Regions from separate parts of the Diaphorobacter sp. JS3051 genome, predicted to be linked through region 2. Evidence: predicted binding sites of a transcription regulator. Region 2 holds the regulator's gene; each other region holds the start of a gene.
What was found. The regulator LexA, encoded in region 2, represses DNA repair genes until DNA is damaged. The targets are predictions, from matches to a motif close to ACTGTATNNNNATACAGT.
Positions count from the first base shown of each region.

Region 1: a site for LexA is predicted at 4,752-4,769, ahead of I3K84_RS17575 (DNA topoisomerase IV subunit B). Genes of this name have one in related genera too.
Region 3: a site for LexA is predicted at 2,733-2,750, ahead of recA (recombinase RecA). Genes of this name have one in related genera too.

Region 1 is NZ_CP065406.1:3,675,095-3,682,954, forward strand. It holds gene I3K84_RS17550 (MBL fold metallo-hydrolase) at 1-597, opposite strand, end outside; gene bamC (outer membrane protein assembly factor BamC) at 631-1,719, opposite strand; gene dapA (4-hydroxy-tetrahydrodipicolinate synthase) at 1,803-2,699, opposite strand; gene I3K84_RS17565 (bifunctional 2-polyprenyl-6-hydroxyphenol methylase/3-demethylubiquinol 3-O-methyltransferase UbiG) at 2,734-3,318, opposite strand; gene I3K84_RS22465 (hypothetical protein) at 3,321-3,449, opposite strand; gene I3K84_RS17570 (MFS transporter) at 3,452-4,669, opposite strand; gene I3K84_RS17575 (DNA topoisomerase IV subunit B) at 4,786-6,768, shown strand; gene I3K84_RS17580 (lytic transglycosylase domain-containing protein) at 6,809-7,687, shown strand; gene parC (DNA topoisomerase IV subunit A) at 7,684-7,860, shown strand, end outside.
Region 2 is NZ_CP065406.1:1,073,924-1,081,783, forward strand. It holds gene I3K84_RS05075 (MotA/TolQ/ExbB proton channel family protein) at 1-41, shown strand, start outside; gene I3K84_RS05080 (biopolymer transporter ExbD) at 73-498, shown strand; gene lpxK (tetraacyldisaccharide 4'-kinase) at 509-1,525, shown strand; gene I3K84_RS05090 (Trm112 family protein) at 1,534-1,716, shown strand; gene kdsB (3-deoxy-manno-octulosonate cytidylyltransferase) at 1,713-2,501, shown strand; gene adk (adenylate kinase) at 2,623-3,279, shown strand; gene I3K84_RS05105 (asparaginase) at 3,367-4,338, opposite strand; gene lexA (transcriptional repressor LexA) at 4,421-5,095, shown strand; gene I3K84_RS05115 (hypothetical protein) at 5,257-5,658, shown strand; gene I3K84_RS05120 (pyridoxamine 5'-phosphate oxidase family protein) at 5,780-6,280, shown strand; gene hrpA (ATP-dependent RNA helicase HrpA) at 6,512-7,860, opposite strand, start outside.
Region 3 is NZ_CP065406.1:2,958,315-2,966,174, reverse strand. It holds gene I3K84_RS14135 (sensor histidine kinase) at 1-1,371, opposite strand, end outside; gene I3K84_RS14130 (response regulator transcription factor) at 1,451-2,125, opposite strand; gene I3K84_RS14125 (MarR family winged helix-turn-helix transcriptional regulator) at 2,175-2,669, opposite strand; gene recA (recombinase RecA) at 2,819-3,940, shown strand; gene recX (recombination regulator RecX) at 4,022-4,477, shown strand; partial or broken gene I3K84_RS14110 (DUF1631 family protein) at 4,711-7,064, opposite strand; gene secF (protein translocase subunit SecF) at 7,148-7,860, opposite strand, start outside.

The DNA.
Region 1 (7,860 bases), 1.7 Mb from region 2:
GCTGACATGGTTGGGAAGGTGCCCACGCGGACCTGCGATGCGCCGTTTCAGGAACACGGGATAGTCGCCCGACGCCAGAAGGTCGGCGTCGTGGTTGGCTTCGAGCAGCAGCGCGTGACAACCCTGCAGCCGTTCCACCACCGTTTCTGCCGCATGGCCCAGGTCGGTCAGTAGGCCGATGTGCGTCGCGCCATCGCTGCAGCGCAAGTGCAATGGTTCACGTGCGTCATGCGGCACGCTGAAAGGATGTGCGCAAAAGCTGCCCATATCGACGGGTACGCCATCGCACGCCACATGCAGCAGGCCGTCAAGGTCTGGCGCCCCTAGGGCGTCGTAGGTGCCCTCGCTCATCCAAACGGGGATGCGTTCGCGCAGGGCGAGCTTCAGCACGCAGCCCACATGATCGGAATGCTCATGCGTGATGAAGACGGCATCCAACTGCGCAGGGGCCGTGCCGGCAGCCTCCAGGCGCCATTGCAGTTGCCGGATGCCCAGCCCGCAATCCACGAGCAGGCGCCGGGTATGCGCGCCGCTACGCCCTTCAACCAGCGTGGCGTTGCCGGTGCTGCCGCTGGCCAGATTGCGAAAGCGCAGCATCGTGTAGGCGCAAGCGGCGCGGCGCCGCCCCTTTTACTTCAGATCATCCGCGAGCACGCGCACGATGCGCTGTGCATTGGCGGAGGTTTCGGGCGCGCCTGCGGCGTTGAGCACAGACACGGTGCTTCGGTTGCCCTCGCTGCGCACCACGATGCGGTACTTCAGCGGCGGCACCGCGTCGGGCGAGCGGCTGAACAGCTTGCTGAAGAAGCCTTGCTCCTTCTTCTCGGTCGGGGCGACGTAGCGTACGAAGTACACACCCTGGCTGCGGTCTCGGTCCTCCACGGTGAAGCCGGTGCGGTCCAGCGACACGCCCACGCGGCGCCACGCGCGGTCGAAGCCTTCATCAAGCTGCACCACCGGCACGTTGTCCACCGTGGCCATGCGCGCGGACGGGGCGGAGGGTACGGGCGCTGCGGCGGCGGCCTTGGATTGCTCCTCGCTCACGCCCAGCTTGACCATCAGCCGGCGCAGGAATTCGGTTTCCAGTTCCGGATCGGCCGGGCGGGGCTGCCAGACGGTGTTGTCCTTCTGGGTGTTGGTGTAGACCTCCACCATGCCGCGGTGGCTGATGTAGATCTCCGTGCCGCCGCTGGCGTTGCGCTCCAGGCGGGTCCGGAACTTGTCGCGTTCGCCCGTGGAATACAGCGAATCGAAGACCTTGCCGATCGTGGAGCGGATGATGTCCTGCGGCAGCTTGGCGCGGTTTTCGGCCCAGTCGGTCTCCAGCAGGCCGAGCTTGGGTTGTTCCAGCACGTACACGAAGCCGTTTTCGATCCAGAAGTCACGCACCGGGTCCCACAGTTGGTCGGCAGGGCGGTCCACCACCAGCCATCGTTGGTTGCCGTCGCGCTCGATGCGTACGTCTCCAATGGACTTCGGGGCTGCGCTCGCCGCGCCGCGGGGCTGTTGCGCCTGGCCGGCTTCGAAAGCGGCAGCAGACACGACCCCGCCAGGCACCGTGTAGCGTGTGTCGCGCGAGAGCTGCGTCAGGTCCGGAGGCACCTCCAGCGTTGCCCCCTTGGTGGCGCTTTTGTAATCGATCTTGTCGTTCTCCAGCACGGAGCAAGCAGACAGGGTCACGGCAAGGCCCAGCAGGCCCAAACGGGTGGTAGCGTTCACGCGAAAATCCTCATTGATCCAGATTCGGCCGGGAGCGTTCCAAATACGCTGCAAGCTGGCAACAGGCTGGGTGAAATTAGAGCTTAGAGCAGCCCCGCGGCGCGCAGGGCGGCCTCGACCACGGCTTCGTTGCCCTGGCTCAGGGGCGTCATGGGCAGGCGCAGAGCGCCGCCGCACAGGCCCATGCGCTGCACAGCCCACTTCACGGGGATGGGGTTGGCCTCTACGAACAGTTGCTTGTGCACGGGCATCAGGCGGAACTGGATCTCCATGGCGCGGCGGGTGTCACCGGCCAGCGCGGCCACGCACAGCTCGTGCATCAGGCGGGGCGCCACGTTGGCCGTCACGCTGATGTTGCCCTGGCCGCCGCACAGCATGAGCGCCACGGCCGTGGGGTCATCGCCGGAATACACGGCGAAGCCCTTGGGCACGTCGCGGATGAGCCATTGCGCGCGTTCGATGTTGCCTGTGGCTTCCTTGATGCCCACGATGCCGGGCACCTGCGTGAGGCGCAACACCGTTTCGTGCTGCATGTCCGCCACCGACCGGCCGGGCACGTTGTACAGCACCATCGGCAGGTCGCCCACGGCCTCGGCGATCGCCTTGAAGTGGCGGTACTGGCCTTCCTGCGTGGGCTTGTTGTAATAGGGCACGACCTGCAACTGGCTGTCGGCGCCGACCTTCTTGGCGAACCTGGCCAGCTCGATGGCCTCGGCCGTGGAATTGGCGCCGCAGCCCGCCATGATGGGCACGCGCTTGGCGGCCTGTTCCACGGACACGCGAATGATTTCGCAGTGCTCCTCCACGTTCACCGTGGGCGATTCGCCGGTCGTGCCCACCACGCCGATGCAGTCGGTGCCTTCTGCGATGTGCCAGTCGATGAGTTTGCGCAGCGCGGGGTAGTCCACACTGCCGTCGTCATGCATGGGCGTGACGAGGGCGACGATGCTGCCGGTCAGGGGGGCGCTGGGAGAAGTCATGTCCGCGTTCAAAAACGGTAAAAACACATTCTAACTAGACGGGGCCCTGCAGCGGCGTGCGCAGCGGCGCGCGCAGCGGCCCGTCCATGGACGGCGCAGGCCGCACGGCGGCGATGCGCTGCACGAAGCGCGCGGGCGCGTCGAGGAAGCCTTCCTCATAAGCCACGATGCGCAGGGCCCGGCAGGCCTGCAGCAGTTCGCCCGGCCTCAGCAGGAATTCGGCCCGCGCGGGCCGGCCGACAGTTTCGTTGCCCACGGCGAAGGTCTCATAGAGCAGCACGCCACCGGGCGCCACGCTGTCCACGATGGTGGGCAGCAAAGGACGCCACAGGTAATTGGTGACCACCACGCCGGCAAAGCGCTGCCCGGGCAGGGGCCAGGGGCCAGCCTCGATATCCGCAACGATCGTCGCGCCCCATGGTGCTATGCTTTCAATAGCTTCTGGCGCTTTATCTATGCCCGTTACCGGGTGTTTTCTTTCATAGAACCAGCGCATGTGACGGCCGTGACCGCAAGCCACGTCCAGCACACTGCCGCCCGCAGGCACCAGGTGGGACCAGCGCTGTATCCATTCCGAGGCCGCGGGCAGCGGCGCATGGGCGGTGCCGTGCGGGGCCATCGTCAGAAGCAGGCCCAGATCTGGTCCGCCAGCGTCAGCATGAAGTCGGGCTGCAGGTACAGCGCGAACACCCCCAGCAGCACCGCGAGCAGCGCAACTGCGACGATCGACCGCTTGTACAGGGTGCGCATGGTCAGGCCGCCTGAGGGGTGGCGCGCACGATGGCGCCCTCGCGTACGGGCAGGTTCACCAAGCCCGCGAGGATGCCCAACACAATCGCCAGGTACCACACGATGTCGTAGCTGCCCGTGCGGTCATACAGATAGCCGCCCAGCCACACGCCCAGGAAGCTGCCGATCTGGTGGCTGAAGAACACGAAGCCGCTGAGCATGGACAGGTGCTGCACCCCGAAGATCTGCGCAACGGTGGCATTGGTGGGGGGCACCGTGGACAGCCACAGTGCGCCGATCACGGCCGAGAACACGTAGACCGACAACGGCGACAGCGGCACCAGCAGGAAGATGGTGATGGCCACGGCGCGGGCGAAATAGATGAACGCCAGGATGTGGCGCTTCGGGATCCGTTGGCCCAGCGAGCCCGCGATATAGGTGCCGAACACGTTGAACAGCCCGATCAGCGCCAGCGCATAGCTGGCCACCTGGGGCGTGAGGCCCTGGTCGCGCAGATAGCTGGGCATGTGCACACCGATGAACACCACCTGGAAGCCGCACACGAAGTAGCCGGCGGTGAGCAGCAGGAAGCTGCGGTAGCGCAGCGCCTCGGCAAAGGCCTCGCCCACGGACTGGGTACGTTTGACGGGGGCGCTGCCATGAAAGCCCGGCTCGCGCAGGCCGAAGGCCAGCGGAACGATCAGGATCACCATGGCCGAGAGCACCAGCAGGGCCTCTTGCCAGCCCAGGCGCAGGATCAGTTGCCCCTCCAGCGGCACCATGAGGAACTGGCCGAACGAGCCCGCCGCAGCGGCCACGCCCATGGCCCAGGAGCGCTTGTCGGCCGGGATCTGCCGGCCCAGCACCCCGTAGATGATGGCGTAGGTGGTGCCCGCCTGTGCAGCGCCGATCAGCACGCCCGTGGTCAGCGAAAACAGCAGCGGCGTGGGAGACAGCGCCATGCCGGCCAGGCCCATGGCGTAGAGCGCTGCGCCGCCGATCAGCACGCGGAAGGCGCCCAGGCGGTCGGCCAGCATGCCGCCAAAGATGCCGAACAGACCCCAGGACAGGTTCTGAATGGCCATGGCCAGGGCAAAGGTCTGGCGTGTCCAGCCCATGTCCTGGGTGATGGGCTGCAGCCACAGGCCGAAGCCGTGCCGGATGCCCATGGACAGAGTGACGATGGCGGCGCCGCAGATCAGCACCTGGGCCATGGACAGTTTTCGGGTTGCGTCGTGCATCCGGCGAATGTAGCGAAAACCCGTGTCGCCTGCTTGGCGCCCCCCTGTGCAGCACGCTGGCGGGGCAAGAAAGCGTCACCATCCTGGTTTTATATCCAGCACTACAATCCGCCGCCATGGCAGTCAAACCCGCATCCACCTCCGCCAGCGACTACTCCGAAGGCTCGATCCGCGTCCTCAAGGGACTGGAGCCCGTCAAGCAGCGGCCGGGCATGTACACCCGCACCGACAACCCCCTGCACATCATCCAGGAGGTGCTGGACAACGCGGCCGACGAGGCACTGGCGGGCTTTGGCAAGAAGATCAAGGTGACCTTGCACACCGACGGCTCGGTGAGCGTGGAGGACGACGGCCGAGGCATTCCGTTCGGCCTGCATCCCGAGGAGAACGCACCGGTGGTGGAACTGGTGTTCACCCGCCTGCACGCGGGCGGCAAGTTCGACAAGGGCAAGGGCGGGGCCTACAGCTTCTCGGGCGGCCTGCATGGTGTGGGCGTAAGCGTCACCAACGCCCTGGCCACCCGGCTGGAGGTGGCCACCCACCGCGAGGGCCAGGTGGCGCGCCTGGTGTTTGCGGGCGGCGATGTGACCGAGCCGCTGGCGGCGCGCCCGCTGCAGGCGGGCGAGCGCAAGCAGGGCACCACCGTGCGCGTCTGGCCCGACGCCAAGTACTTTGAGTCCAGCAACCTTCCGATGGGCGAGCTGACGCACTTGCTGCGCAGCAAGGCGGTGCTCATGCCCGGCGTTACGGTGCAGCTGGTCAATGAAAAGACGCGCGACACCCAGACCTGGCAGTACAAGGGCGGCCTGCGCGACTACCTGGCGCAGACGCTGAGCGCTGACCCGGTGATCCCGCTGTTCGAGGGCGAGGGCTTCGCCGACCGCCACAACGAGAGCTTTGCCGAGGGCGAGGGCGCCGCATGGTGTGTGGCCTTCACCGAGGAAGGCCAGCCGGTGCGCGAGAGCTACGTGAACCTGATCCCCACCAGCGCCGGCGGCACCCATGAAAGCGGCCTGCGTGACGGCCTGTTCAACGCGGTCAAGAGCTTCATCGAGCTGCACTCGCTCCTGCCCAAGGGCGTGAAGCTACTGCCCGAGGACGTGTTTGCGCGCGCCAGCTATGTGCTGGCGGCCAAGGTGCTGGACCCGCAGTTCCAGGGGCAGATCAAGGAGCGGCTGAACTCGCGCGACGCCGTGCGGCTGGTGTCCAGCTTCGTGCGCCCGGCGCTGGAGCTGTGGCTGAACCAGCACGTGGAATACGGCAAGAAGCTGGCCGAACTGGCCATCAAGGCCGCGCAGACACGGCAAAAGGCCGGCCAGAAGGTCGAAAAGCGCAAGGGCTCGGGCGTGGCCGTGCTGCCCGGCAAGCTCACCGACTGCGAAAGCCGTGACCTGGCCTACAACGAGGTCTTCCTGGTCGAGGGCGACTCGGCCGGCGGCAGCGCCAAGATGGGCCGCGACAAGGAAAGCCAGGCCATCCTGCCGCTGCGCGGCAAGGTGCTCAACACCTGGGAGGTCGACCGCGACCGCCTGTTTGCCAACACCGAGGTGCATGACATCTCGGTAGCCATCGGCGTGGACCCGCACGGCCCGAGCGACACCCCCGACCTGTCCGGCCTGCGCTACGGCAAGATCTGCATCCTCTCCGACGCGGACGTGGACGGCTCGCACATCCAGGTGCTGCTGCTCACGCTGTTCTTCCGCCACTTCCCCAAGCTCATCGAGGCCGGCCATATCTTTGTCGCCCGGCCACCGCTGTTTCGCGTGGACGTGCCGGCGCGCGGCAAGAAGCCAGCGGCCAAGGTGTATGCGCTGGATGAATCCGAGCTGGAAAGCATCCTCGACAAGTGCGCCAAGGATGGCGTGCCGCGCGAGAAGTGCCAGATCAGCCGCTTCAAGGGCCTGGGCGAAATGAACGCCGAGCAGCTGTGGGAGACCACGCTCAACCCGGACACGCGTCGCCTGCTGCCGGTGCAGTTGGGCACATTCGACTTCTCCGCCACCGAGGGCCTGATCACCAAGCTCATGGGCAAGGGCGAGGCCGCCGCGCGCCGCGAGCTCATGGAGCTGCACGGCGACCTGGTGGATGTGGACATCTGACGAAGGCATCCTCGCCATGATTGCGCGCCTGGGATACCGTATGCGTAACAGCCTTTTGGGGCTTTTGCGCACGGCTGGCATGTGCTGCGCGCTCCTTTTTTTGCAGCAATCCGCGCATGCGGACCTGTGGGCCTTCGTGGACGAGCGCGGCGTGACGCACTTCGCCGCGCAGCAGCTGGACGAGCGTTACGCGCTGTTCTTTCGCGGCAACGACTTCGACTCCGAGCGCGACGGCTCCAACACCGGACGTCAGGGTGCGGCCGATGTCTCCACCGGGCCGGCCAGTCCCTCGGGGGCGCGGCTGCTGGCCTTCTTCGAGGTGTCGCACGACTACAAGCTCGTGCGCCAGCACCTGCGCTCGGCGTCGGCGCGCCATGGCGTGGACTACGCGCTGCTGCAGGCGGTGATCGCCACCGAGTCGGGTTTCAACACCCGTGCGGTCTCGCCGCGCGGCGCCGTGGGGCTGATGCAGCTCATGCCCGCCACCGCCAGCCGCTTCGGCGTGAGCGGCGACGCCAGGCGCTCGGTGGAGCAAAAGCTGGTGGACCCCGCCACCAACGTGGCCGCGGGCACGCGCTACCTGCGCTACCTCATGGATCTCTTCGAGGGCCGCCTGGACTTGGCGCTGGCAGCCTACAACGCGGGCGAGGGTGCCGTGCAGCGCGCCGGCAACCGCGTTCCCGCCTACCGCGAGACGCGCAACTACGTGCAGAGCGTGATGGGCCTGTATGCGCTGCTCAAGCCGCCGCTACCGACGCGCAATCAGCGCGCGAACCCGGGGCGCGTGCGCATGGAACTGCCCGCCACGCCCCATTCCCTATCCGATGCCGGTGAGCGCGGCGACACGCAGCGCATGTCCACGCCTGCGCCCACGCGCCTGGCCCGGCAGTCATCGACCGAGTCTGTCTTCACTGAATGAGCGACCAACCCACTCTCGACTTCTCCGCGCCCGCCGACCACGGCGACAGCCTGGAACTGGCCGGCTATGCCCAGCGCGCCTATCTGGAATACGCCCTCTCGGTCGTCAAGGGCCGCGCGCTGCCCGACGTGTGCGACGGCCTCAAGCCCGTGCAGCGGCGCATCCTCTACGCC
Region 2 (7,860 bases):
CCGAACAATTCGTGCGGCACATCAACCGCCTGCGCAAGTGAGCGGCGCCAGCGCACAGAGGCACGTTTCGCCATGAACTTTCGCCCCCGCCAAAAGGAAGAGCCGGAGATCAACCTGATCCCCTTCATCGACGTGCTGTTGGTGATCCTCATCTTCCTGATGCTGACCACCACCTACAGCAAGTTCACCGAGCTGCAGCTCACCCTGCCCGTAGCGGACGCTCAGCAGTTGCGCGACCACCCCAAGGAAGTCATCGTGGCCGTGGCCGCCGACGGACGCTACGCCATCAACAAGACCACGCTGGAGGGCCGGCAGGTCGACCAGGTGGCGCGTGCGCTGGCCGATGCCGCCACTGCGGGGCCGAACAGCGTGGTCATCATCAGCGCCGACGCATCGGCCCCCCACCAGTCCGTGGTCACGGTGATGGAGGCCGCGCGCCGCGTGGGCCTGTCGCAGATCACCTTTGCCACCCAGTCGTCGGCCACGGCCGGCAAGTAAGCCTGCGCCGATGGCCGCGCCCGGCCGCCCGTCCCCCCTGGTCGAGCGGCTGCGCGGCGCCTGGCAGCACCGTGGCGCGCTGGCCCTGGCGCTGTGGCCGCTGTCGCTGCTGTACGGCGTGCTCACGGCGCTGCGCCGCGCGCTCTATCGCACGGGTCTGCTGCGCAGCGAGCGACTGCCCGTGCCCGTCATCGTGGTCGGCAACGTGATCGCCGGCGGCGCCGGCAAAACGCCCGTGACCCTGGCCGTGGTGCGCCACCTGCAGGCCCGCGGCTGGCGGCCGGGCGTCATCTCGCGGGGATACGGCCGCGCCACCGCAGACTGCCACGAAGTGCTGCCCGCCAGCAGCGCGGCCGAGGTGGGCGACGAGCCGCTGCTCATCGCCCGCGCCAGCGGCGCCCCGGTCTTCGTGGCGCGCAGGCGTGCCCAGGCCGGGCGCGCGCTGCTGGCCGCCCACCCCGCCACCAACATCCTGATTTGCGACGACGGCCTGCAGCACCTGGCCCTGGCGCGCGACCTGGAAGTCTGCGTCTTCAACGACGAAGGCGCCGGCAACGGCTGGCTGCTGCCCGCCGGCCCGCTGCGCGAGCCCTGGCCGCGCGCGGTGGACCTGGTGCTCCACGCCGGCTCCCCGCCCGGTGGGGGCGCGCCGCAATTCGCGCTGTCACGTGAACTCGCCGCCCATGCCGTGAATGCCAGCGGGCAGCACCTGCCGCTGGAGCAATTGCAGGGCGAACCCTCGCACGCACTCGCGGCGATCGCGCGGCCGCACGACTTTTTTGCGATGCTGCACGCCAGGGGCATTCAGCCCGAGAGCGAGGAAGCACTGCCCGATCACTATGATTTTTCTAGCTGGAAGCGCCCGCCGGATAAGCGCTTACGGCTGATTTGTACCGAAAAAGACGCCGTCAAGCTCTGGCCCGCGCACCCGGACGCGCTGGCCGTGCCGCTGGCCCTGCGGATCCCGCCGGCCTTCTTCGACGCGCTCGACGCCCGCCTGGCGTCGCTATCATCGTCCGGCCATTGAGGAACACCATGGATCCCAAACTGCTTGAACTGCTGGTCTGCCCCGTCACCAAGGGCCCGCTGACCTACGACCGCGAACGCCAGGAACTCATCTCGCGCAGCGCGCGGCTGGCCTATCCCGTGCGCGACGGCATTCCCGTGCTGCTGGAAAACGAGGCCCGCCCCTTGAGCGACGAGGAGCTGGAACAGTGAGACGCGCCGCACCGTTCACGGTGCTGATACCGGCGCGCCTGGCCTCCACCCGCCTGCCCAACAAGCCCCTGGCCGATATCGCCGGGCTGCCCATGGTGGTGCATGTGGCCCGCCGCGCCAGCCAGAGCGGCGCCCAGCGCTGCGTGGTCGCGGCGGACGACGCGCGCATCGTCCAGGCCTGCCAGGCGCACGGGGTGCAGGCTCTGCTGACGCGCGCCGACCACGCCAGCGGCAGCGATCGCCTGGCCGAGGCCTGCGAGCTGCTGGGCCTGGCGGGCGAAGACATTGTGGTGAACGTACAGGGTGATGAGCCCCTCATCGACCCACGGCTGATCGACGCCGTGGCCGCACTGCTGCATGCGCGCGGCGATGCCAGCATGGGCACCGCCGCGCACGCCATCGACAGCGCGGAGGACTTTGCGAACCCCAACGTGGTGAAGGTGGTGCTGGACGCGCAGGGCCTCGCGCACTACTTCAGCCGCGCCCCCATCCCCCACGCACGCGACCACGGGCCGGGCAGCCTCTGGTGGCAGCCGGGCCAACCGGGGGTGCCCGTGGGTTTCGCACCGCTGCGGCACATCGGCATCTACAGCTACCGGGCAGGCTTTCTGCGCCGGTTTCCACAGCTGCCAGCGGCGCCGACCGAGCAACTGGAAGCGCTGGAGCAGCTGCGCGCCCTCTGGCACGGCCACCGCATCGCCGTGCACGTGACCGGCAGCGCACCCGGTGCGGGCGTGGACACGCCAGCCGACCTGGAGCGCGTGCGCACCCTCCTGGGCGGCTAGCGCGGCCGTCAGCTTGGCGCATGGCCCGCGTGCTATCCTTGTTCGCAACAAGAGCACCTGTCCCGCGCTGGCGCGCCGACGGCAAGCGTGCCCGCTGATTTCAAAACACTAGAGGACATCCATGAGACTGATTCTGCTCGGCGCTCCCGGCGCCGGAAAGGGTACGCAGGCCGCGTTCATCTGCCAGAAATTCGGCATCCCCCAGATCTCCACCGGCGACATGCTGCGCGCCGCCGTCAAGGCCGGCACGCCCCTGGGCCTGCAAGCCAAGGCCGTCATGGATGCGGGCCAGCTCGTCAGCGACGACCTGATCATCAACCTGGTGAAGGAGCGCATCGCCGAGCCCGACTGCGCCCAGGGTTTCCTGTTCGACGGCTTCCCACGCACCATCCCCCAGGCAGACGCCATGAAGGCCGCGGGCGTGAAGCTCGACTATGTGCTGGAGATCGACGTGCCGTTCGAGGCCATCATCGAACGCATGAGCGGCCGCCGCTCCCACCCCGCTTCGGGCCGCACCTACCACGTGAAGTTCAACCCGCCCAAGGTCGAAGGCAAGGACGACGTGACGGGCGAGCCCCTGGTGCAGCGCGAGGACGACAAGGAAGAAACCGTCAAGAAGCGCCTGCAGGTCTACAGCGACCAGACCCGCCCGCTGGTGGACTATTACTCCAGCTGGGCCAAGACCGATCCCGCCAACGCGCCCAAGTACCGTGCCATTCAAGGCACCGGCAGCGTGGAGGAAATCACCCAGCGCGCCCTGACGGCACTGTCAAGCTGACGAACCCGCCGCCGGCGCCCGCCAACGCCTCGCAACGCGGGGCGTTGTGCTGTGTGCCCAGGCAAACGCCTCGGCCCATGACGGTGCTTATGAATTAGCGGACTGCATCAGTTCCAGCAGCAAGCTCACGCGTGCCTTCACAGGGCTCAGCCCATCCGCATCGCGCCAAGGCGTGCCCGTCAGGTCCATCATCCGCCCCTGCGGGCAGCGCGAAGCCACGCGCACCTGCACCCCGGCCGCCACGGCACGCGCGAGCGCGGCCTCCAGCGCATGGTGCAGCGTGCCATTGCCGGTGGCGGCCACCACGATGCCGCGCACGCCCTTCTCCACCAGCCAGTCCACCAACGCGCCATCCGCGCCGGCGTGGCTGAGGACGATTTCCACGCGTGGCCAGGCGGCATCTGGCAGGATCGGCACCAGCGCGCCATGCGCGGGCTGTTCCACCTGCGGCGCAAGGCCGCGGGCCCAGCGCACGCGCCCCGCTTCCATCCAGCCCAGAGGCCCAGCATCGCCGGAGTCGAACGCGTCCAGCCGCAGCGGGTGCACCTTGCTCACCTCGCGTGCCCCGTGCACCACGCCAGCGGCCGCCATCAGAACCCCCCGCGCTGAGGGATCGGCCGCCAGCGTGACGGCATCCAGCAGGTTCTGCGGCCCGTCCGGCGCGAGCGCCGTGGCCGGACGCATGGCACAGGTCAGTACCACCGGCTTGGCGGTGGTATCGAGCAGGTTGTGCAGCAGCCAGGCGGTTTCCTCCAGCGTATCCGTGCCGTGGGTGATGACGACGCCGGCCACGGCCGGGTCGGCCAGGTGTGCGGCGCAACGACCGGCCAGGCGCGCCCACACGTCAAAGCCCATGTCCTTGCTGTCCAGTTGCACCACCTGTTCGGCCACCAGCGCGCCGCCCGCGGCCTGCACCAGCCCGGGCACCGCGGCCAGCAATTGCTCCACGCCGATCTGCCCGGCCGTGTAGCCCACGTTCGCACCTTGCACCGCGGAAGAGCCCGCAATCGTGCCGCCGGTGCCCATAACGACGATTTTTCTTGCAGCTGCCACTTGCATCCCTCCAAAAACTGTTCAAAAATACAGATACTGGATTAAAAAACAGTAACCCACTCAACCACCGACCGCATTGGATCGCACCATGCTCGACAGTCCCAAGCTCACCGCCCGCCAGCAGCAGATCCTGGACCTGATCCAGACCGCCATCGCGCGCACCGGCGCCCCGCCCACCCGCGCCGAGATCGCGGCAGAGCTGGGTTTCAAGTCCGCCAACGCGGCCGAGGAGCACCTGCAGGCGCTGGCCCGCAAGGGCGTGATCGAACTGGTCAGCGGCACCTCGCGCGGCATCCGCCTGCGCGGCGAAACCGTGCGCAACATCAATGCGGCGCGCGGCGCCCAGTTCAACCTGCCGATACCCGGCCTGTCGCAGCTCACGCTGCCGCTGGTGGGCCGCGTGGCGGCCGGCTCGCCCATTCTCGCCCAGGAGCATGTGGACCAGACCTATACGGTGGAAGGCAGCCTGTTTGCGCACAAGCCCGACTACCTGCTCAAGGTGCGCGGCATGTCCATGCGCGACGCGGGCATCATGGACGGCGACCTGCTCGCCGTACAGGCAACGCGCGAGGCGCGCAACGGGCAAATCATCGTGGCGCGCCTGGGCGATGACGTCACGGTCAAGCGCCTGCGCCGCACAGGCAGCGCCATCGAACTGCTGCCCGAGAACCCCGACTACCCGGTGATCCGCGTCGAGCCGGGCGAACCTTTCGAGATCGAAGGGCTGGCCGTGGGCCTGATACGCAACACCATGCTCATGTAGTCCGTTGAATGCAGCGCCGCCGCAGGTGGCGGGCGTCTGGCAGGCGGTAGCCCGGGCATGCCCCGTGGCTGCGGCATGCCAACCCTGCGGATGCGCGCTTGACGTCCTTGGCAATCCTGCCTGTGTTCCACCTTCATGCCCTGGCATGCCGGAGTCTTCACATGGGATTTGCCCTCTTTGCCTTTGCCTCCCTTTCCCGCCCCTTGCGCCGCCTGCGCCGATGGGGACTGGCCGCACGCCATATGTCGCGCGGCGCGGCACCCTCTGCCTGCACCACGCACAGACGCGCCGATGCACTCCAGGGAGCGACGCCCAACGCCGGCCCTCCCGATAGCCCCGCCGTGGCGGGCATGGCGCAAGAAAATCCGGCCCGCCACCGCGCCTTTGCCATGCCTGCCGCGGATGCGGCCACGCAGCACACAGGTCTGCGGCCTGCGATCTCCACCCGTTCGCTCCCCCTGCGCGTGATCCTGCGCCATGACACCGACGACGCCTGCAAGCTCGTGATTTCCGGCCGCATGGCCGATGTGTGCGCGGAACTGGAGCGCCTGGCCCTGCGCTGACCGCGGGGCACTGCTGCGACCGCTTCTGACACTTTTCGAAGGCGTCGCGGCCGCAGCGCGTTCATCGCAGGCCCGTTTCTACAATGCACGGCACTTGCAACTGCCCGCCCCCAAGCACGCCATGACCCACGAGTCCCGCCTGGACCGCTTGCTGCGGCAACTGCTGTGGGGCCGGCGCACGGCCGCGCTGGCAACGCTGCAAACCCTGCCCGGCGCGGAAACGGTTCCATTCACAACGCCGGCGGTGTCGTTCGTTCCGTATGCCATCGACTCCACGGCCCAGGTGCTGGTATTGCATGTCAGCGCCCTCGCCGCCCATACCCGCAACCTGCGGCAATCGCCCGCGGTTTCTCTCCTGATCACGGCGCCCGAGGACGCGGCCCAGCCCGTGCATGCGCTGGAGCGCGTTGCCATCCAAGGGCAAGCCGTGCTGCTTGCGCCCGAGGCAGCCGCCAGCGCGCGCGCCGCCTACCTGCGGCGCTTTCCTGAGGCAGCGCCCATGACGGCGCTGGGCGACTTCCAGTTCGTGCAGATCATCCCTTCGGTGGGCCGCCACGTGGCAGGGTTTGGCGCGGCGCGGGATTTATCTGCCGAGGAGCTAAAGGCGCTGCTCATGTCTTGACGCTGGGGCGATCGGCGCCGTCAGCAGTTGGATGGCAAGGGCCGTTCCGCCCAGGCGAGCGCTGGCGGCCGCAAGCCCGGTGCCTGGGAAGGCCACACGGGTCGCTGCCAGGGCCGGTTTGGTGACGGGTTGGCGGACGCTCGCCGTGCGCGCCAAAGCATGAACGGCCCCGCCCACGGCGGCTGGTGGCAGCACATCTGCCCCGACGGCCTGTCCCCGCGCGAGAGCCCCTCAAGACACCAGTTGCGACCAGACCTTGTCCAGCCGCTTGCCGCTGACCGGATACGGCGTGCGCAACTCCTGCGCGAAGAAGCTCACGCGCAGTTCCTCCAGCATCCAGCGGTACTCCTGCATGCGGGCATCCACCTGGCCCTTGCGCTCGGCCACCAGGCGCCAATAGCGCTGCTCCAGCGGCTGCAGTTCCTTGAGCTTGGCGGCATCGCGTGCCGGGTCGGCGCGGTACTTGTCCAGGCGCGTGGCGATGGCCTTGAGGTAGCGCGCGTAGTGCTGCAGCTGCGCCCAGGGCGCGGCGGCGATGAACTGCTTGGGCATCAGGCGCTGCAGCTGCTGTGACGCGTCGGCCGTGGCCTCGGGAGCGTTCTTGGTGTCTTTGATCTTGCGCTGCGTGGCGGCGTATTCGATGAGGATGGCCGCCGCCATGCGCGCCACCTCGTTGGCGATCAGCGTGAGGCGCCCGCGCCCGTCCTGCACGCGCTGCTTGAACTGGGCCTCGTTGCTGGGCAGCGGCTCTTGCAGGAAGGCGCGGTCGATGGCCACGTCGATGATTTGTGCGCGCAGCTCCTCCTGCGTGCCCAGCGGCATGAAGGCCACAGCCATCTTCTGCAGATCGGGGATGTTCTTTTCCAGGTACTTGAGCGCGTCCTTGATCTGAAGCGCAAACAGCCGGCGCAGGCCCACGCGGTGGCGCGCGGCGGCGACTTCGGGTTCGTCGAACACCTCGATGCCCACCGCATCGCCGTGGTCGATGAGCGCGGGGAAACCGATCAGCGTCTGGCTACCCTTGGCGATTTCCATCAGCTCGGGCAGTTCGCCAAAGCTCCAATCCTCGTAGCGGGCATCGGCCTTGCGGGCCGCGGGCGCGCCGACGAGTGGTTCTTTTTTGATAGCTGCTGGCGCCCGTTTTTCCTTGGTTTCAGATGGTTTTTCACCGGAGTCTGGCTTCTGGTGAGCGCCACCAGCTATCTTTAATGAAGCAAGCGCCTGGAACGCCCCACGAGCCTTGCTCCCCCACTCCGCCTTGAGCGCGCCCAGGTTGCGTCCCTGGCCGAGCTGGCGGCCGTGCTCATCCGTCACGCGAAAGTTCATGAACAGGTGCGGGCTGAGCATGTCCAGCTTGAAGTCCGCGCGCTTCACGTCGAGCGAGGTTTCATCGCGCACTTGCTTGAGCAGCGTGTCGATCAAGCTGCCCTGGGCCCAACGCTCTTCCTCGGTGAACAGCGACGCCAGCCGCGCAGCACTTTCCGGCAGCGGCACGAAACGGCTGCGCGGGCGCTGCGGCAGGCTCTTGAGCAGCGCCTGGATCTTGTCCTTGAGCATGCCGGGCACCAGCCATTCCGCAC
Region 3 (7,860 bases), 1.9 Mb from region 2:
CTCCAGCTCCACCTCGGCGCCGTGCTGGCGCGCGATCTCGCGCACGATGGGCAGGCCCAGGCCGGAGCCGTCGGCGTCCGTCCCCAGCGCGCGGTAGAAGGGCTGGAAGACCAGTTCGCGCTCAGCCTCGGGCACGCCGGGGCCCGAGTCCTCCACCTGAAGCAGCAGCACATGGCTGAACGGGTCGGGCAGCACGCGCGCGGTGATCACGCCGGGCTGCTGCGCGCTGGATGGGGTGTAGTTGATGGCGTTGTCCACCAGGTTGCGCACCAGTTCCTTCAGCAGCGTGGGGTTGCCGTCCATCCACACGCCATTGGTGCCGGGCTCGACGCCGTCGTAGCCCAGGTCGATGTGCTTGTCCATGGCGCGCGGCACGCTGTCGCGCACCACCTCGATCACCAGCCGCGCCAGGTCCAGCGGCTGGCGCTGCACCACGGCGCTGCCGCCCTCGGCCCGCGCCAGCGCCAGCAACTGGTTGACGGTGTGCGTGGCGCGGATGGACGAACGCCCGATCTGCTTGAGCGACTGCTTGAGCTCCTCGGTGCTGGTGCCCTCGCGCTGCGCCAGGTCGGCCTGCATGCGCAGCCCGGCCAGGGGGGTCTTGAGCTGGTGCGCGGCGTCGGCCAGGAAGCGCTTTTGCGTGGCCATGGATTCCGACAGGCGCCGCAGCAGGTCGTTCACCGAATCCACCAGCGGCGCCACTTCCATCGGCACGGCCTTGTGGTCCAGCGGCGAGAGGTCGTCGGGCTTGCGCGCGCGGATGCGCTCCTCCAGCTGGTGCAGCGGCTTGATGCCGCGCGCCAGCGCCAGCCAGACCAGCAGCACCGCCAGCGGCAGGATGACGAACTGCGGCAGCATCACGCCCTTGATGATCTCGGTGGCCAGCACGCTGCGCTTGGCGCGTGTCTCGGCCACCTGCACCAGCGCGGCGGGCGCATCGGGCAGCGGCACGCGCACCCAGATGTAGGCCACGCGGATGTCGATGCCGCGCAGCTCGGCATCGCGCAGCCGCACCTCGCCGGAGAACGCCTGCTCCTCGGGCGGCGGGCGCGGCAGGTCGCGCTCGCCCGAGAGGTAGTCGCCCGTGGGCGAGAGCACCTGGTAATAGACGATGTCGGACTCGTCGGCACGCAGGATCTCGCTGGCGGGCTGGGGCAGGTTGAACAGCACCTTGCCGTCGTGCACCGTGACGAGCTGCGCCAACGCATGGGCGTTGTACTCCAGCGCGCGGTCGAAGGGCTTGTTGGCCAGGCCCTGGGCCACCAGCCAGGTCAGCGCCAGGCTCACCGGCCACAGCAGCAGCAGCGGCGTGAGCATCCAGTCCAGGATTTCGCCGAAGAGGGAGCGCTGCTCGCGCTGGAAGATTTTCAAGGTGGTGGGCGTTTTTGGCCGATAGCGCTTATGCATCAAGCGCAAGCAGCTATCAATAACAGAGCATCCACGGGTGCTGTCAGCCGGGGATCTTTTCCAGGCAGTAGCCCAGTCCGCGCACGGTGGCGATGCGGATCGGCCCGCGCTCGATCTTCTTGCGCAGGCGGTGGATGTAGACCTCGATGGCGTTGTTGCTCACCTCCTCGCCCCACTCGCACAGGCGCTCCACCAGCTGCTCCTTGCTCACCAGGCGGCCGGCGCGCTGCAGCAGCACCTCCAGCAGGCCCAGCTCGCGCGCGGACAGCTCCACCATCTTGCCGTCGATGGTGGCCACGCGGCCCGCCTGGTCGTACACCAGGGGCCCGTGGCGGATGGCGCTGCTGGTGCCGCCCATGCCGCGGCGCGTGAGCGCACGCACGCGCGCCTCCAGCTCCGACAGCGCGAACGGCTTGGCCATGTAGTCGTCGGCGCCCAGGTCCAGGCCCTTCACGCGCTCGTCCACGCTGTCGGCCGCCGTGAGGATCAGCACCGGCAGCGCCGAGCCGCGCCCGCGCAGGCGCTTGAGCACCTCCAGGCCGTGCATCTTGGGCAGGCCCAAGTCGAGGATCAGCAGGTCGAACTCGTTGTTGGTCAGGAGCGCGGTATCGACCTCGGTGCCGCTGGCCACATGGTCCACCACGGCGCCCGAGCCGCGCAGCGTGCGCAGCAGCCCGTCGGCAAGCACCTGGTCGTCTTCGGCGATGAGGATGCGCATGGGGTGTCTCTCCTGGTTGTCGTGCGCCGGCCTGCGCTCTGCCTGAATTTTAGGCCGCCGTGCCCTCGCCGCCGGCATAGGCCTCCAGACCCAGCGCAACCACCGTGGCCACGTCCTGCCCCACCTCGGCGCGGAACTCGCCCTCGGCCTGCGCCACCGCCGCGCGAAACGCCTGCAGCCACGCCAGTCCCGTGGGCGTGAAACGCACCAGGCGCGCACGCGCATCGCGCGGATCGGGCTCGCGCGTGACCAGACCCCAGGCCGCGCACTGCTCCACCAGCGCGGCCATGGACTGCTTGGCCATGCCCGCGCGCTCGGCCAGGTCGGTGAGGCGGTCCCCCTGCAGCGACAGATGCCGCGTGATGTGGATGTGCGCGGCGCTCACCTGGTCGCGCGCCGCGAGGTTGGACAGCGCCAGCGGCACCTGCACGTCGCGCGCCATGAGCTGCAGCACGCGCGCATCGAAGCGCCGCATGGCATGGCCCAGCAGGCGGCCCAGGTGGGTCTGGCGCCAGCGGTCGTCGAGGCTGGGGGGAGCGGTCATCCGCACATTGTCAGCCAAACTGACCAAAAATTGATTGGATAACGCATCAACCGCCCATAAACTACTGTTCAAGCATCCAGCCTGTCATTGGAAACAGTTTCCAGGCAGGCACACGATTTCACCGTGACCCCGACCCGAAGGAGCATTTCATGGACGCCACCGTCAAAGGCAACGCAACCGCCGTCAACAGCGAAAAGGCCAAGGCCCTGCAAGCCGCCCTCGCGCAGATCGAAAAGCAGTTCGGCAAGGGCACCATCATGCGCCTGGGCGAGGGCGAGGCCATTGAGGACATCCAGGTGGTCTCCACCGGCTCGCTGGGTCTGGACATCGCCCTGGGCGTGGGCGGCCTGCCGCGCGGCCGCGTGATCGAGATCTACGGGCCGGAAAGCTCGGGCAAGACCACGCTCACGCTGCAGGTCATCGCCGAGATGCAGAAGCAAGGCGGCCAGTGCGCTTTCGTGGATGCCGAGCATGCGCTGGATGTGCAGTACGCCAGCAAGCTCGGCGTTCAGCTCACCGACCTGCTCATCAGCCAGCCGGACACGGGCGAGCAGGCGCTGGAAATCGTGGACAGCCTGGTGCGCTCGGGTGCCGTGGACCTGATCGTGGTGGACTCGGTCGCCGCCCTCACGCCCAAGGCCGAAATCGAGGGCGAGATGGGCGACGCCCTGCCCGGCCTGCAGGCACGCCTGATGAGCCAGGCGCTGCGCAAGCTCACCGCCACCATCAAGAAGACCAACTGCATGGTCATCTTCATCAACCAGATCCGCATGAAGATCGGCGTGATGTTCGGCAGCCCCGAGACCACCACCGGCGGCAACGCGCTGAAGTTCTACGCCTCGGTGCGCCTGGACATCCGCCGTACCGGCACCATCAAGAAGGGCGACGAGGCGATCGGCAACGAGACCAAGGTGAAGGTGGTGAAGAACAAGGTCTCGCCCCCGTTCAAGACGGCCGAATTCGACATCCTGTTCGGCGAGGGCATCTCGCGCGAGGGCGAGATCATCGACATGGGCGTGAACGCGCGCATCCTGGAAAAGAGTGGCGCCTGGTATGCCTACAACGGCGAAAAGATCGGCCAGGGCCGCGACAACGCCCGCGAGTTCCTGCGCGAGAACCCCGGCCTGGCCGTGGAGATCGAGAACAAGGTGCGCGAAAGCCTGGGCATCGCACTGCTGCCCACGGGCCACGCGAGCCCGGCGGCCGACCTGCCCGAAGACAAGCCTGCGCGCGGCAAGAAGGCCGACAAGACGGGCGAGATCGAAGCGTAACCGCGCACCGGGGTTTTTGAACGAAATCTGCTTCCAGCGCTTGACCATCAAGCGCTGGAAGCTCTTTTTTCAATAGCATTCATGGGATTCACCGCCCTCTCCCTCAAGGGCCGTGCGCTGCGCCTGCTTGCCCAGCGCGAGCATTCGCGCAGCGAACTGCAGGCCAAGCTCGCGCGCCACGTGCAGGAGGGCGACGATCTGCCGGCGCTGCTGGACGAGCTGCAGGCGCGCGACTTCATCAATGCAGAGCGCGTGGCCGAGTCCGTGGTGCACCGCCGCGCGGAGCGCTTCGGCACCCAGCGCGTGCTGCAGGAGCTGCGGCGCAAGGGGCTGGACGAGGATTTGGTGCGCAGCACCGCCGCCCAGCTGGCGGGCACCGAACTGCAGCGCGCCCGGGCCGTGTGGCGCCAGCGCTTTGGCGACCAGCCCGCCGACACGCCGCAGGAGCGTGCGCGCCAGATGCGCTTTCTGGCCACGCGTGGCTTCGCCGCCGACGTGGTGCGCCGCGTGGTGCGGGGTGGTGATGAATGGGAATAGAACGGGGCTTGGCGCGCTTCTGTCCAGCGTCAAAGCTATTTCATCCATAGCAGCTGTCGACGCGCAGTCCGCCACCGGTCGCACCCCGCAACGCCGCGCCGTCGTGCAATGCCAGGCCGCGCAATACGCGCGATGGCTTCAGCGCCGCCACGGACATGCCAGAGGCTTGAGGCCCGCGGCGCGGCTGTGCGCAGCCGGCCCCCGTTGTGCGCGTTGGGCCGCTGCGCGACCGCTCAACCCAGCAGGCGCTCCGGGTTGGCGTCCAGCTTGGTGAGCGCATCGCGCGTGGCGCGCAGCGTGAGGCTCTCCTCCTCCTGCGCTACCAGCAGACCTGCCTGCAGGTAAGCCCCCAGCCGGCGCAGCTGGATGAGGTAGCTGCCGCCATCGCGCGTGGCAAACAGGTGCAGTTGCTTGCGCTGGCTGTGCCAGGCGTATTGCACCTGGGTGGACGCGCCGTTGTGGTCCAGCGTGAACCAGGTGCCCAGCGGCAGCTGCTGCGCCCAGGCCACCATGTCGTCCTGCACAGGCGCACCGTTGTCGGCGATGACGTGGATGGACGAGGCGTCGATGCCCAGCAGCATCTCGATGTTGTCCGCACTCAGCGGCATGTCGCCCAGCGCCTCTCGCCGATGTAGTCCTCCAGGTTCGCCAGGCGTTTGGCCATGGCATCGATGTGCGCCTGCGGGATCGAGGCCGTCTTGGAGAGGAAAGCGTCGGCCAGCGTGTCGGTGATTCCCTTGATCTGTGCGTCCTGCTCGGGCCCCGCCACGCCGATCAGCGCCAGCCCCTGGCGCAGGCTCTGCAGCAGCGCCGGCAGGTTCTGGATGACCAGCGCACGGTCGGCGCGGTTGGGCTTGGCGCCCGCCGCCCACACCAGGTCGGCCGCGGCGCGCTTGAAGGCCGCGGTACTGGCATGCTGGGCCCCGTCGCGCACGGCCGACATCGCCAGCACCTCGGCCCAGGTCTTGAACAGGAACTCGCGGATCTCCTCGCGCACCGGCATGTCCTTGAGCATCGCGCGCAGCTCGATGGTGTACTGGATCGCCAGCGTCTCGCGCTGCTCCACCTGCTGGGCCACGCTGACGATACGCGAGGTACCCTGCTTCTCGGTGAGGAATTTGGCGAGGAATTTCTCGAACTCGTCATGCACCAGCTGGAACACGCGCTGGCCGGTCTCGGGGTACTGCTCGATCACCTGCACGATGCGGCGGATCTCGGCCTCCAGCGCGCTGCCGTTGATGGAGCTGGCGTCAAAGCCCAGCACGCAGGCGCCCATGCGGTCGATGAGCTGGCGCGCGGGGTGCGTGAGGTTGCTGAAGAACTCGGGCTCGGCCAGCGCCACGCGCAGCACCGGCACCTGCAGGCGTGCAAACCACACGCGCACCGAGGGCGGGATGCGGTCTTCGCTCAGGATGCTCTGGAACATCAGCGCCACCACCTCGATGATGGCCTTCTCGCTGGCGGTACTGGCCTTCTTCTTGAACTCCACGGACCGCTCGCGCACGGCGCTCGCCACGCGGACCACGGCCTGTGGGCTGTAGTCCTCAACCAGCGTGGCCACGTCGCTGTAGTAGCTGTCGGCCGAGACGCGGTGCGCCGCCAGCGCATGGGCCAGCGCCGCGGACGCGGGGGGTGCCTTGACCATGTCGTAGCCCGTGGTGGGCTGCGTGAGCAAGCGCCGCAGCTGCACCATCACGCCCTGGGCGCGCTGGCGCGCGCGCACCAGCGGGCTGCCCATGCCGGCCATCGCCGGCTGCCCGCGCATGCCGGGGGGCGGAGGCATGAAGGCCGACGCCGCCTGGCGCGTGGGGGCAAATTCCGTGGGCCGCCCCAGCGCGGCGCGCGACTGCTGCAATGCCTGCGAGGCCAGCCCCACGGGACCGGACGCGGGCGGCGGCTCGGCGGGGCTGCCGGTGTTGGGGCCGGCGGCCGCGCGGCGCACGCGGGCGCGCAGGTCGTCCTGCGCCACGACGCCCTGTTCGTCGTACAGCTTCACAAGGGCCTGGTACTGCGCCAGCGCCAGCGCCGCCAGTTCGCGCTGCAGCGGGTCGATCACCATCTGCAAATGGTCGCGCTGCAGGCCCACCTCCAACCACTGCTCGACCAGATGCAGGCACAGGGTTTCGGGGCGCAGGATATCGGTGCCGGCCAGCTCACGGCCTTCCAGATGCTGTGTGCGCTGCCGCGCGGCATCGAAAGGAGCGGCCACATGCTCGGTGAGGGTCAGCGCCATCCGCGAGGCGATGATCTTGTTCTCCAGCACGTCGTCGCCCAGCAGTTCAAGCCCATCGAACGCCTTGGACGCGTTGAGGGTGCCGCGCCCCGTGACGGGCGGGGGCGCCAGGCTTTCCCGCCAAGCCCGGCCCAGATGTTCCACCCAGGTCTTGCGGTGGGCCTGATGGCCCATCCAGGCATCGCGCCGCAACTGCATGTCGCGCTGCGTGGCGGTCTGCCCCATCAACTCGGTCAGGAAATCATGGACTGTTTTGTCCAGCGCCGGCAAGCCGGCGCACAGCCCCTCCACGAAACGCTGGCGGGCCAGGTGGGCCAGCCGTCGGTGGGCAGTGGAAGTGGGCGAAAAATCCATAGGGCTCCGATATTAGCCCCAGCCGCTGTCGCGCCCCGGCCTTTGCATCGGCACGCGGACAAGGCGGCTGCGCACGCGCATCGTCAGACCACGGCGCCGGAGTTCGGGTCGGCCGGGTCGCCTTCCTTGCGGGTCGGCGCCTTGACCAGGTCTTCGCGCTTGACGCCCAGCCACATGGCGATGGCCGCGGCAACGAACACCGACGAGTAGATGCCGAACAGGATGCCGATGGTCAGCGCCAGTGCGAAGTAGTGCAGGCTGGGGCCCCCGAAGAAGAACATGGACAGCACCATGGCCTCGGTGGAGGCATGGGTGATGATGGTGCGGCTCATGGTGGAGGTGATGGCGTGGTCGATCACCTCATGCGTGTTGAGCTTGCGGAACTTGCGGAAGGCCTCGCGGATACGGTCGAAGATCACCACCGACTCGTTCACCGAATAGCCCAGCACGGCCAGCACGCCGGCCAGCACCGACAGCGAGAACTCCCATTGGAAGAACGCAAAGAAGCCCAGAATGATGACCACGTCGTGCAGGTTGGCGATCACCGCTGCCACGCCGAACTTCCACTCGAAGCGGAAGGCCAGGTAGATCACAATGCCCAGCACCACCATGCCCAGCGCCATCAGGCCGCTGTGCACCAGTTCTTCGCCCACCTGCGGGCCCACGAACTCGGTGCGCCGCAGCGTGACCTCGGGGTCCTGCGCCTTCAGCGCGCTCAGCACCTGCTCGCTTTGCTGGGCCGAGGTGACGCCCTTTTGCACGGGCAGGCGGATCATCACGTCGCGCGAGGTGCCGA